Regions from separate parts of the Actinacidiphila yeochonensis CN732 genome, predicted to be linked through region 1. Evidence: predicted binding sites of a transcription regulator. Region 1 holds the regulator's gene; each other region holds the start of a gene.
What was found. Region 1 encodes HrcA, which represses chaperone genes, less so after heat shock. Its sites were predicted from a motif close to TTNGCACTCNGNNNNNCNGAGTGCNAA; they were not measured.
Positions count from the first base shown of each region.

Region 2: the regulator HrcA is predicted to act here: its motif matches at 1,510-1,536, upstream of groL (chaperonin GroEL).
Region 3: the regulator HrcA is predicted to act here: its motif matches at 2,087-2,113, upstream of groES (co-chaperone GroES).

Region 1 covers NZ_JQNR01000003.1:834,566-837,839, reverse strand. The annotation lists gene BS72_RS05115 (MBL fold metallo-hydrolase) at 1-546, opposite strand, end outside; gene hrcA (heat-inducible transcriptional repressor HrcA) at 839-1,855, shown strand; gene dnaJ (molecular chaperone DnaJ) at 1,856-2,989, shown strand; gene BS72_RS05100 (nitronate monooxygenase) at 3,078-3,274, shown strand, end outside.
Region 2 covers NZ_JQNR01000005.1:320,320-323,593, reverse strand. The annotation lists gene thrC (threonine synthase) at 1-149, shown strand, start outside; gene BS72_RS13500 (ubiquitin-like small modifier protein 1) at 146-421, shown strand; gene BS72_RS13495 (cold-shock protein) at 902-1,105, shown strand; gene groL (chaperonin GroEL) at 1,656-3,274, shown strand, end outside.
Region 3 covers NZ_JQNR01000005.1:1,979,411-1,982,684, reverse strand. The annotation lists gene groL (chaperonin GroEL) at 1-1,475, opposite strand, end outside; gene groES (co-chaperone GroES) at 1,630-1,938, opposite strand; gene BS72_RS20410 (THUMP-like domain-containing protein) at 2,244-3,274, shown strand, end outside.

The DNA of each region.
Region 1 (3,274 bases):
GTCGTGGCGGGTGTGCCCGGGACCGGGGCGCACCAGCAGCACCGCCCGGCCGCCCAGGTCGAGCTCCACCCCCTCGGCCGTGCCGTCCCCGGCGCCGTCCCCGCCCACCTCCGTGGTCGGCGGCGCGAGCAGCAGCGCCGCCACGGCCTCGGCCGCCTCGGCGGGGTCGGTGCCCAGCTCGACCGCCTCCGCCCGCAGCGCCTCGGCCTCGCGGGCCAGGCGGGCACCCAGGCCGCGCGCCGCGTACACCTCGGCGCCCTCGAAGGCGGCCGAGCCCAGGACGTGGTCGACGTGCCCGTGGGTGAGCACCACATGGGTCACCGACCTGCCGCCGGTGAGGTCGGCCACCTGGGAGCGCAGCTCCGCGCCCTCGCGCAGGGTGGAGCCGGTGTCCACCAGCAGCACCCCGTCGGCGCCCACCACCAGCCCGATCGTCACGTCCAGGTGCGGCAGCCGCCGCCGGGCCACGCCGGGCCCCAGCTGCTCCCACACCGAGCCGTCGCCCTCGGGCTGTCCCGTGTCCGCCGCGTTCTCCGAGTCCCGCACAAGGGCGACGCTATCGCCGTGGCCCCGCCGCCGCCCGCCGCGCCCCTGTCCGGGCCCGCCGGAGGCGCCGCCCGGCGGGCCCGGACAGCGGGCGCCCCGCATCGCGCCGCCCCGCCGCTTAACGGTCGTTCCGGTGCGTACCGCCCGAACCGGTCGCCCGGACGGCGCCGTGTCGCTGCCGCTCTTGCCGAGCCCTTGTGCCATCGCCGTACACTGGCTGCGGGATTGCTGGCACTCGAAACAGCGGAGTGCCAGGTCGGACGGCCTGAGAGGCCCGGGCAGGAGGTGCGCGATGCTGAGCGAACGCAGACTCGAAGTCCTGCGCGCCATCGTCCAGGACTACGTCGGCACCGAGGAGCCGGTGGGCTCCAAGGCGCTGACCGAACGGCACCACCTGGGTGTCTCGCCGGCCACCGTCCGCAACGACATGGCGGTGCTGGAGGAGGAGGGCTACATCGCCCAGCCGCACACCAGCGCCGGGCGCATCCCCACCGACAAGGGCTACCGGCTGTTCGTGGACCGGCTGGCCGGGGTGAAGCCGCTGTCGGGCGCCGAGCGCCGGGCCATCCAGAACTTCCTGGACGGCGCCGCCGACCTCGACGACGTGGTGGCCCGCACCGTCCGCCTGCTCGCGCAGCTGACCCGGCAGGTCGCCGTGGTGCAGTACCCGTCGCTGACCCGGTCGTCGGTGCGGCATGTGGAACTCCTCACACTCTCCCCCTACCGGATGATGCTGGTGCTGATCACCGACACCGGCCGGGTGGAGCAGCGGTTCATCGACAGCCCCGTCGCCGTCGGCGAGATCCTCCTCGCGGATCTGCGGGCCCGCCTCAACAGCCGGGTCGTCGGCCTGCGCTTCGCCGACGTACCCTCGGCGGTCCAGGACCTCACCGAGAGCTTCGACGCGGACGACCGGCCCGCCGTGGCCGTCGTCCTGGCGACGCTGCTGGAGAACCTGGTGGAGGAGAAGGAGGAGCGGATCATGCTCGGCGGCGCCGCCAACCTGACCCGCTTCCACCACGACTTCCCGATGACGATCCGGCCGGTGCTCGAAGCACTGGAGGAGCAGATGGTGCTCCTGAAACTGCTCGGCGAGGCCACGGACTCGGCGATGACGGTCCGGATCGGTCACGAGAACTTTCACGAGGGCCTCAATTCCACCTCCGTGGTGGCGGTCGGCTACGGTTCGGGCGACGAGGCCGTCGCCAAGCTAGGCGTGGTCGGACCGACCCGCATGGACTACCCCGGAACGATGGGAGCGGTACGCGCAGTGGCACGTTACGTCGGACAGATCCTGGCGGAGTCGTAGGTGGCCACGGACTACTACGCCGTGCTCGGCGTGCGCCGCGACGCGGGCCCGGACGAGATCAAGAAGGCGTTCCGCCGCCTCGCCCGCGAGCTGCACCCGGACGTCAACCCGGACCCGAAGACCCAGGAGCGGTTCAAGGAGATCAACGCCGCTTACGAGGTGCTCTCCGACCCGCAGAAGAAGAAGGTCTACGACCTCGGCGGCGATCCGCTGTCGGCCAACGGCGGAGCCGGAGCGGGCTTCGGCGGCGCGGGCTTCGGCAACTTCAGCGACATCATGGACGCCTTCTTCGGGCAGTCCTCGCAGCGCGGCCCGCGCTCGCGCACCCGGCGCGGGCAGGACGCGATGATCCGGCTGGAGGTCGAGCTCAACGAGGCGGCCTTCGGCACCACCAAGGACATCCAGGTCGACACCGCGGTGACCTGCGGCACCTGCAACGGCGAGGGGGCCGCCCCCGGCACCTCCGCGCAGACCTGCGACATGTGCCGCGGCCGGGGCGAGGTCTCCCAGGTGACCCGCTCCTTCCTCGGCCAGGTCATGACCTCGCGGCCGTGCCCGCAGTGCCAGGGCTTCGGCACCGTGGTGCCCACCCCGTGCCCGGAGTGCGCCGGGGACGGCCGGGTCCGCTCCCGCCGCACCCTCACGGTCAAGATCCCCGCCGGCGTCGACAACGGCACCCGCATCCAGCTGGCCGGCGAGGGCGAGGTCGGCCCCGGCGGCGGCCCGGCCGGCGACCTGTACGTCGAGATCCGGGAGCTGCCGCACCAGGTCTTCCAGCGGCGCGGCGACGACCTGCACTGCACGGTCACCATCCCGATGACCGCGGCGGCGCTCGGCACCAAGTGCCCGCTGGAGACGCTCGACGGGCTGGAGGAGATCGACATCCGGCCCGGCACCCAGTCCGGCCAGTCGGTACCGCTGCACCAGCGCGGCATCACCCACCTGCGCGGCGGGGGCCGCGGCGACCTCATCGTGCACGTCGAGGTGGTCACGCCCAACAAGCTCGACGCCGAGCAGGAGGACCTGCTGCGGCGGCTGGCCCAGCTGCGCGGCGAGGAGCGGCCGACCGGCCAGTTCGCCCCCGGCCAGCAGGGGCTGTTCTCCCGCCTGAAGGACGCGTTCAACGGGCGCTGACCCGATGCCGCCCGCCCCCGCCTCGCCTCCGGGACCGTCCGGGCCCGGAGGCGAGGGGCCGGCGATCGACGCGTGACACGATGAACGCATGAACGTGTCCTCCGATCTCTCCGCGTACTCGGCGTTGTCGGCGTTCTCGGCGTACCCGATCGTCCAGGCGCCGATGGCCGGCGGCGGGTCCAACCCGAGGCTGGCCGCGGCGGTCTCGGCCGCCGGCGGCCTGGGGTTCCTGGCGGCCGGCTACAAGACGTCCGAGGCCATGTACGAGGAGATCCGGCAGGTGCG
Region 2 (3,274 bases), on a different contig from region 1:
AGACCGGGCAGCTGGACCCGGCCGGCGAGACCGTCGTCCTCAACACCGGCGACGGACTCAAGACCCTGGACGCGGTCGCGGCCACCAGCGGGCCGACCGCGACGATCCGCCCCACCCTTGCCGCTTTCCGAGAGGCTGGCCTCGCATGAGTGCTTCCGTCCGCATCCCCACCATCCTGCGCACCTACACCGGCGGCCAGGCCGAGGTGCCCGCCGAGGGCGCCACGCTGGCCGAGGTCATCGACTCGCTGGAGCGCGACCACAACGGCATCTCCGCCCGTGTCCTGGACGACGCGGGCAAGCTGCGCCGCTTCGTGAACGTCTACGTCAACGACGACGACGTCCGCTTCTCCGACGGGCTGGCCACGGTCGTCCCCGACGGTGCGAGCGTCTCGATCATTCCCGCCGTCGCGGGCGGCTGAAACCACCGGCGGCCACGCGCCGTCCGTGTCCGCCGCCGGCGGCGGGTGTTTCCGCCGGCAGCGGCCACCATCGCCCCGTTCACCCCTTCGGGTGGACGGGGCGTCCCGCTGTCCGGGCGGTAGTTGAAGAGTTGTACAGTTGCCGGAAGTAAACCCTGGTCCTTGCGGAAGACGACTGCGGCGATTTATCGCCAAATTCATCGGTGAATTATCCCGATGCGTCCCGTTTGCCCTGTCCGGGATGCCCCGCATTATCGATGTTTCTCGGTGCATTTCCGATCGGTCGCGCCGAGAATTCTCGTCCATTTGACCTGTTGCAGTGGGCATCCGTGCAGATACATTCAGCCGCGGTCGACGCGTTCCGGCGCACGCCCCCCGGGGTTCCCTCCCTCATCGGGTCGGGAATCCAGGACGGGTGAGGTCTGACCCGGGCCCGTGAAGTGCGGGGCCGCGACAGGGCCAGCAATAGGGGAGTTAGGAATGGCTCAGGGCACCGTCAAGTGGTTCAACGCGGAGAAGGGGTACGGCTTCATCGCGGTCGACGGTGGTGCGGATGTCTTCGTCCACTACAGCGCGATCCAGATGGACGGGTACCGCACCCTCGAAGAAGGCCAGCGGGTCGAGTTCGAGATCTCGCAGGGTCAGAAGGGGCCGCAGGCGGACATGGTCCGTCTGGCTGTCTGACCTCCCGGCGCGTTCGGCCACCGACGCGACCTGTAGCACCAGCACCACGGGAGCCGCACCCCGCCGCGGGGGTGCGGCTCCCTCGCGTTCTCCCCGCGTTCTCCCTCGTGTTCCCCTCGCGATCCCCTCGCGATCCCCTCGTGTCGCCACCGCGGGGCGCTGAGACGGGCCCTGACGGGCCGCCGACGGTCCCCTGTCCGGCTCCTGGCCGCCTCCTGCCCGCCCTCCTGACCGGCCCCTCCCGACCGCCCGTGGCCGACTCCCGGTCTGCCGCCGTGGGGCTTCCGGCCGGCCGCCCGGAAGGGGGCTGAGGTCCGGCGGGAGCCGCCCGGCGGGCGGGCGCGAGGTGGCCGGTGCGGGGGGAGGCGCTTGCACTCGCAGGGGGTGAGTGCTAATCATTGGCGTTAGCACTCTACGAGTGAGAGTGACAGGAGGACCGGGCCGGTGAGGCTCGTGCGGGAGCCGGGAAGAGACCGGAGCCCCGCGGCCGTCCGTCGCGGGCGCCGCCTGGTCCGAGCGCAACCGACAAGTCCGCGGAGGGCACTTCACCATGGCCAAGATCATCGCGTTCGACGAGGAGGCACGGCGCGGCCTTGAGCGCGGGATGAACCAGCTCGCCGACGCCGTCAAGGTCACTCTCGGCCCGAAGGGCCGCAACGTCGTCCTCGAAAAGAAGTGGGGCGCCCCCACGATCACCAACGATGGTGTCTCCATCGCCAAGGAGATCGAGCTGGAGGACCCCTACGAGAAGATCGGCGCCGAGCTGGTCAAGGAGGTCGCGAAGAAGACGGACGACGTCGCCGGTGACGGCACGACGACCGCGACCGTCCTCGCCCAGGCCCTGGTCAAGGAGGGCCTGCGGAACGTCGCCGCCGGCGCCAACCCGATGGCCCTCAAGCGCGGCATCGAGAAGGCCGTCGAGGCCGTCTCCGCCGCCCTGCTGGAGCAGGCCAAGGACGTCGAGACGAAGGAGCAGATCGCCTCCACCGCCTCGATCTCCGCCGCTGACACCCAGATCGGCGAGCTGATCGCCGAGGCCATGGACAAGGTCGGCAAGGAAGGCGTCATCACCGTCGAGGAGTCGCAGACCTTCGGCCTGGAGCTCGAGCTCACCGAGGGCATGCGCTTCGACAAGGGCTTCATCTCCGCCTACTTCGCCACCGACCTGGAGCGGATGGAGGCGTCGCTCGACGACCCGTACATCCTGATCGTCAACTCCAAGGTCTCCGCGGTGAAGGACCTCCTCCCGCTGCTGGAGAAGGTCATGCAGTCCGGCAAGCCGCTGCTGATCATCGCCGAGGACGTCGAGGGCGAGGCCCTGTCGACCCTGGTGGTCAACAAGATCCGCGGCACCTTCAAGTCCGTCGCCGTCAAGGCCCCGGGCTTCGGTGACCGCCGCAAGGCCATGCTCGGCGACATCGCCATCCTCACCGGCGGCACGGTCATCTCCGAGGAGGTCGGCCTCAAGCTGGAGAACGCGGGGCTGGACCTGCTGGGCCGCGCCCGCAAGGTCGTCATCACCAAGGACGAGACCACCATCGTGGACGGCTCGGGCGACGCCGACCAGGTGGCCGGCCGGGTCAACCAGATCCGTGCCGAGATCGAGAACAGCGACTCGGACTACGACCGCGAGAAGCTCCAGGAGCGCCTGGCGAAGCTGGCCGGCGGCGTGGCCGTCATCAAGGCCGGTGCCGCCACCGAGGTCGAGCTCAAGGAGCGCAAGCACCGCATCGAGGACGCGGTGCGCAACGCCAAGGCCGCCGTGGAGGAGGGCATCGTCGCCGGTGGCGGCGTGGCCCTGCTGCAGGCCTCCGCGGTCTTCGACAAGCTGGAGCTCCAGGGTGACGAGGCGACCGGCGCGTCGGCCGTCAAGCTCGCCCTTGAGGCACCGCTGAAGCAGATCGCCGTCAACGCCGGCCTTGAGGGCGGTGTCGTGGTGGAGAAGGTGCGCAACCTGACCCCGGGCCACGGCCTGAACGCCGCGACCGGCGAGTACGTCGACCTGATCGCCGAGGGCATCATCGACCCGGCGAAGGTGACGCGCTCCGCGCTGCAGAACGCGGCCTCCATCGCCGCGCTCTTCCTCACCACCGAGGCCGTCATCGCCGACAAGCCGGAGAAGGCCGCCGCGGCCGCTCCGGGCGGCATGCCCGGCGGTGACATGGACTT
Region 3 (3,274 bases), on a different contig from region 1:
CCGGCCTTGACCAGGTCGACGTACTCGCCGGTGGCGGCGTTGAAGCCGTTGCCCTTCTCCAGCTCGGCGACCTTGGAGGTGATGACGTAGCCCTCCAGGCCGGCGTTCTCGGCGATCCAGCGCAGCGGCTCGACGGCGGCGCGGCGGACGACGGCGACACCGGTGGCCTCGTCGCCCTCCTTGCCGAGGTTGTCGGCGAGCACCTTGACGGCGTGCACCAGCGCGGAGCCACCGCCGGAGACGATGCCCTCCTCGACGGCCGCGCGGGTCGCGGAGATCGCGTCCTCCAGGCGGTGCTTCTTCTCCTTCAGCTCCACCTCGGTGGCGGCGCCGACCCGGATCACGCACACGCCGCCGGCCAGCTTCGCGAGGCGCTCCTGGAGCTTCTCGCGGTCCCAGTCGGAGTCGGTGGTGGCGATCTCGGCCTTGATCTGGCCGACGCGGCCCTCGATCTCGGCCTTGTCGCCGGCACCGTCGACGATGGTGGTGTCGTCCTTGGTGACGGTGATGCGGCGGGCGGTGCCCAGCAGGTCCAGACCGGCCTGCTCCAGCTTGAGGCCGACCTCCTCGGCGATGACGGTCGCGCCGGTCAGCGTGGCGATGTCGCCCAGCATGGCCTTGCGGCGGTCACCGAAGCCGGGGGCCTTCACCGCGACGGCGTTGAAGGTGCCGCGGATCTTGTTGACGACCAGGGTCGACAGCGCCTCGCCGTCGACGTCCTCGGCGATGACCAGCAGCGGCTTGGAGCTGTTGGCCTGGATGATCTTCTCCAGCAGCGGCAGCAGCTCCTGGATGGAGGAGATCTTGCCCTGGTGGATCAGCACGTACGGGTCGTCGAGGACGGCCTCCATACGCTCCTGGTCGGTGACGAAGTACGGCGACAGGTAGCCCTTGTCGAAGGCCATGCCCTCGGTGAAGTCCAGCTCCAGGCCGAAGGTGTTGGACTCCTCGACGGTGATGACACCGTCCTTGCCGACCTTGTCCATCGCCTCGGCGATGAGCTCGCCGACCTGCTGGTCCTGCGCGGACAGCGCGGCGACGGCGGCGATGTCGTCCTTGCCCTCGATGGCGCGGGCGCTGGCGAGGAGGTCCTCGGAGACGGCCTTGACGGCCGCGTCGATGCCCTTCTTCAGGGAGGCCGGGGAGGCACCCGCGGCCACGTTGCGCAGGCCCTCGCGGACCAGCGCCTGGGCCAGCACGGTGGCGGTGGTGGTGCCGTCGCCCGCGATGTCGTTGGTCTTGGTCGCCACCTCCTTCACCAGCTGCGCGCCCAGGTTCTCGTACGGGTCCTCGAGCTCCACCTCGCGGGCGATGGTCACGCCGTCGTTGGTGATGGTCGGGGCGCCGAACTTCTTGTCGATGACCACGTTGCGGCCCTTGGGACCGATGGTCACCTTCACGGTGTCGGCGAGCTTGTTGACGCCGCGCTCAAGGGCGCGACGGGCGTCCTCGTCGAACTTCAGGATCTTGGCCATGCCTGCGAACTACCTCGTCTGCTCGTCGTCTTCGCTGTCTTCGACGTCTGCTCGTCAGTCTCGTCAGTCGTCAAACGAAACCGCCCCGGAGCCCGGCCGGAGAAGGGCACGGAGATTCCGGGGCGGGATCACGGCTGCGCTGTGGAGCCGGGACTTACTTCTCGACGATCGCGAGGACGTCGCGCGCCGAGAGGACGAGGTACTCCTCGCCGTTGTACTTCACCTCGGTGCCGCCGTACTTGCTGTAGAGCACGACGTCGCCGACGGAGACGTCGAGCGGCAGGCGCTTGCCGTCCTCGAAGCGGCCCGGGCCCACGGCCAGGACGACGCCCTCCTGGGGCTTCTCCTTGGCGGTGTCCGGGATGACCAGGCCGGAGGCCGTGGTCTGCTCGGCGTCGAGCGGCTGGACCACGATGCGGTCCTCAAGCGGCTTGATGGCAACCTTGGTGCTGGCGGTCGTCACGATCCGACCTCCCCCTTCAAAGGGCTCACGGGAGTGTCTGTATGGGTCGGCGACCTGGTAGGCCCGTCGTCGCGGGTGCCGGACCTGCCCGTCGCTGAGTGTCTGGCACTCGGCGCGGCCGAGTGCCAGAACCGAGACTAGGACGCGCTTAGCACTCGGTCAAGCTGAGTGCCAATGCGGCATCCCAAGGTGTGTCGCGCCGGAGCGGCCCGGAACGGCACGGGAACGCCCCCGGAACGGCCTACGGGGGAACGCCGAGGCGAGGGCCGGCGGCCGGGGGGCGGGCGACCCCGCACAATGTGCGGGTGACACCTGAGGACCTCGCAGCGCTGGCCGGGCCGGCCGGGCAGGAGCTGCTCGCTGAACTGCGCGACCACGATCCGGCCGACGAGCTGGCCACGGCCACCCGGTTGCGGCGGCGGTACGACGCCCCGCTGGTGTCGGCCGCGCTGGGGCAGGCGCGGCTGCGGCAGCGGGCGGCGGCGAAGTTCGCGCCGGAGGACGCGGCGCGGATGTACTTCACGCCGGCCGGCGTCGAGCAGGCCACCCGCGCGACGGTGGCGGCGTACCGGGCGCGGCGGTTCCGGGAGCTGGGGGTGCGGCGGGTGGCGGACCTGTGCTCGGGGATCGGCGGCGACGTCATGGCGCTGGCCCGGGCCGGCATCGAGGTGCTGGCCGTGGACCGGGACCCGCTGACGTGCGCGGTGGCGGCGGCGAACGTCGCGGCACTGGGCCTGTCGGAGCTGGTGGAGGTGCGCTGCGCGGACGTCACGGAGGTCGATCCGGCCGGGCGGGAGGGGTGCGACGCGGTCTTCGTCGACCCGGCGCGGCGGACCGGGCGGGGCCGCACCTTCGACCCCGAGGCGTACTCGCCGCCGCTGTCGTGGGCGGTGGGCGCGGCACGGGCGGTGCCGTTCGCGGCGGTGAAGGCGGCGCCGGGCATCCCGCACGAGGCGGTGCCGGAGGAGGCCGAGGCGGAGTGGGTCTCGGACCGGGGCGACGTCAAGGAGGCCGCCCTGTGGTTCGGCACCGGCCCGGGCACGGTGCGGGCCACGCTGCTGCCGGGCGGTGCCTCGCTGACCGGGGCGGGGCCGCCGCCCGAGGCGCTGGTCCGGCCGGTGGGGCGGTACCTGTACGAGCCGGACGGCGCGGTGGTGCGCGCCCACCTGGTGGCGGCGGTCGCAGAGGAGCTGGGCGGCGGCCTGGTCGACCCGACGATCGCCTACGTGACGGCGGACGCGGCGCGTCCGACGCCGTACGCGGCCGGATACGAGATCACCGACGTGCTGCCGTTCAACCTCAAGCGGCTCAAGGCGCTGCTGCGGGAGCGCGGGGT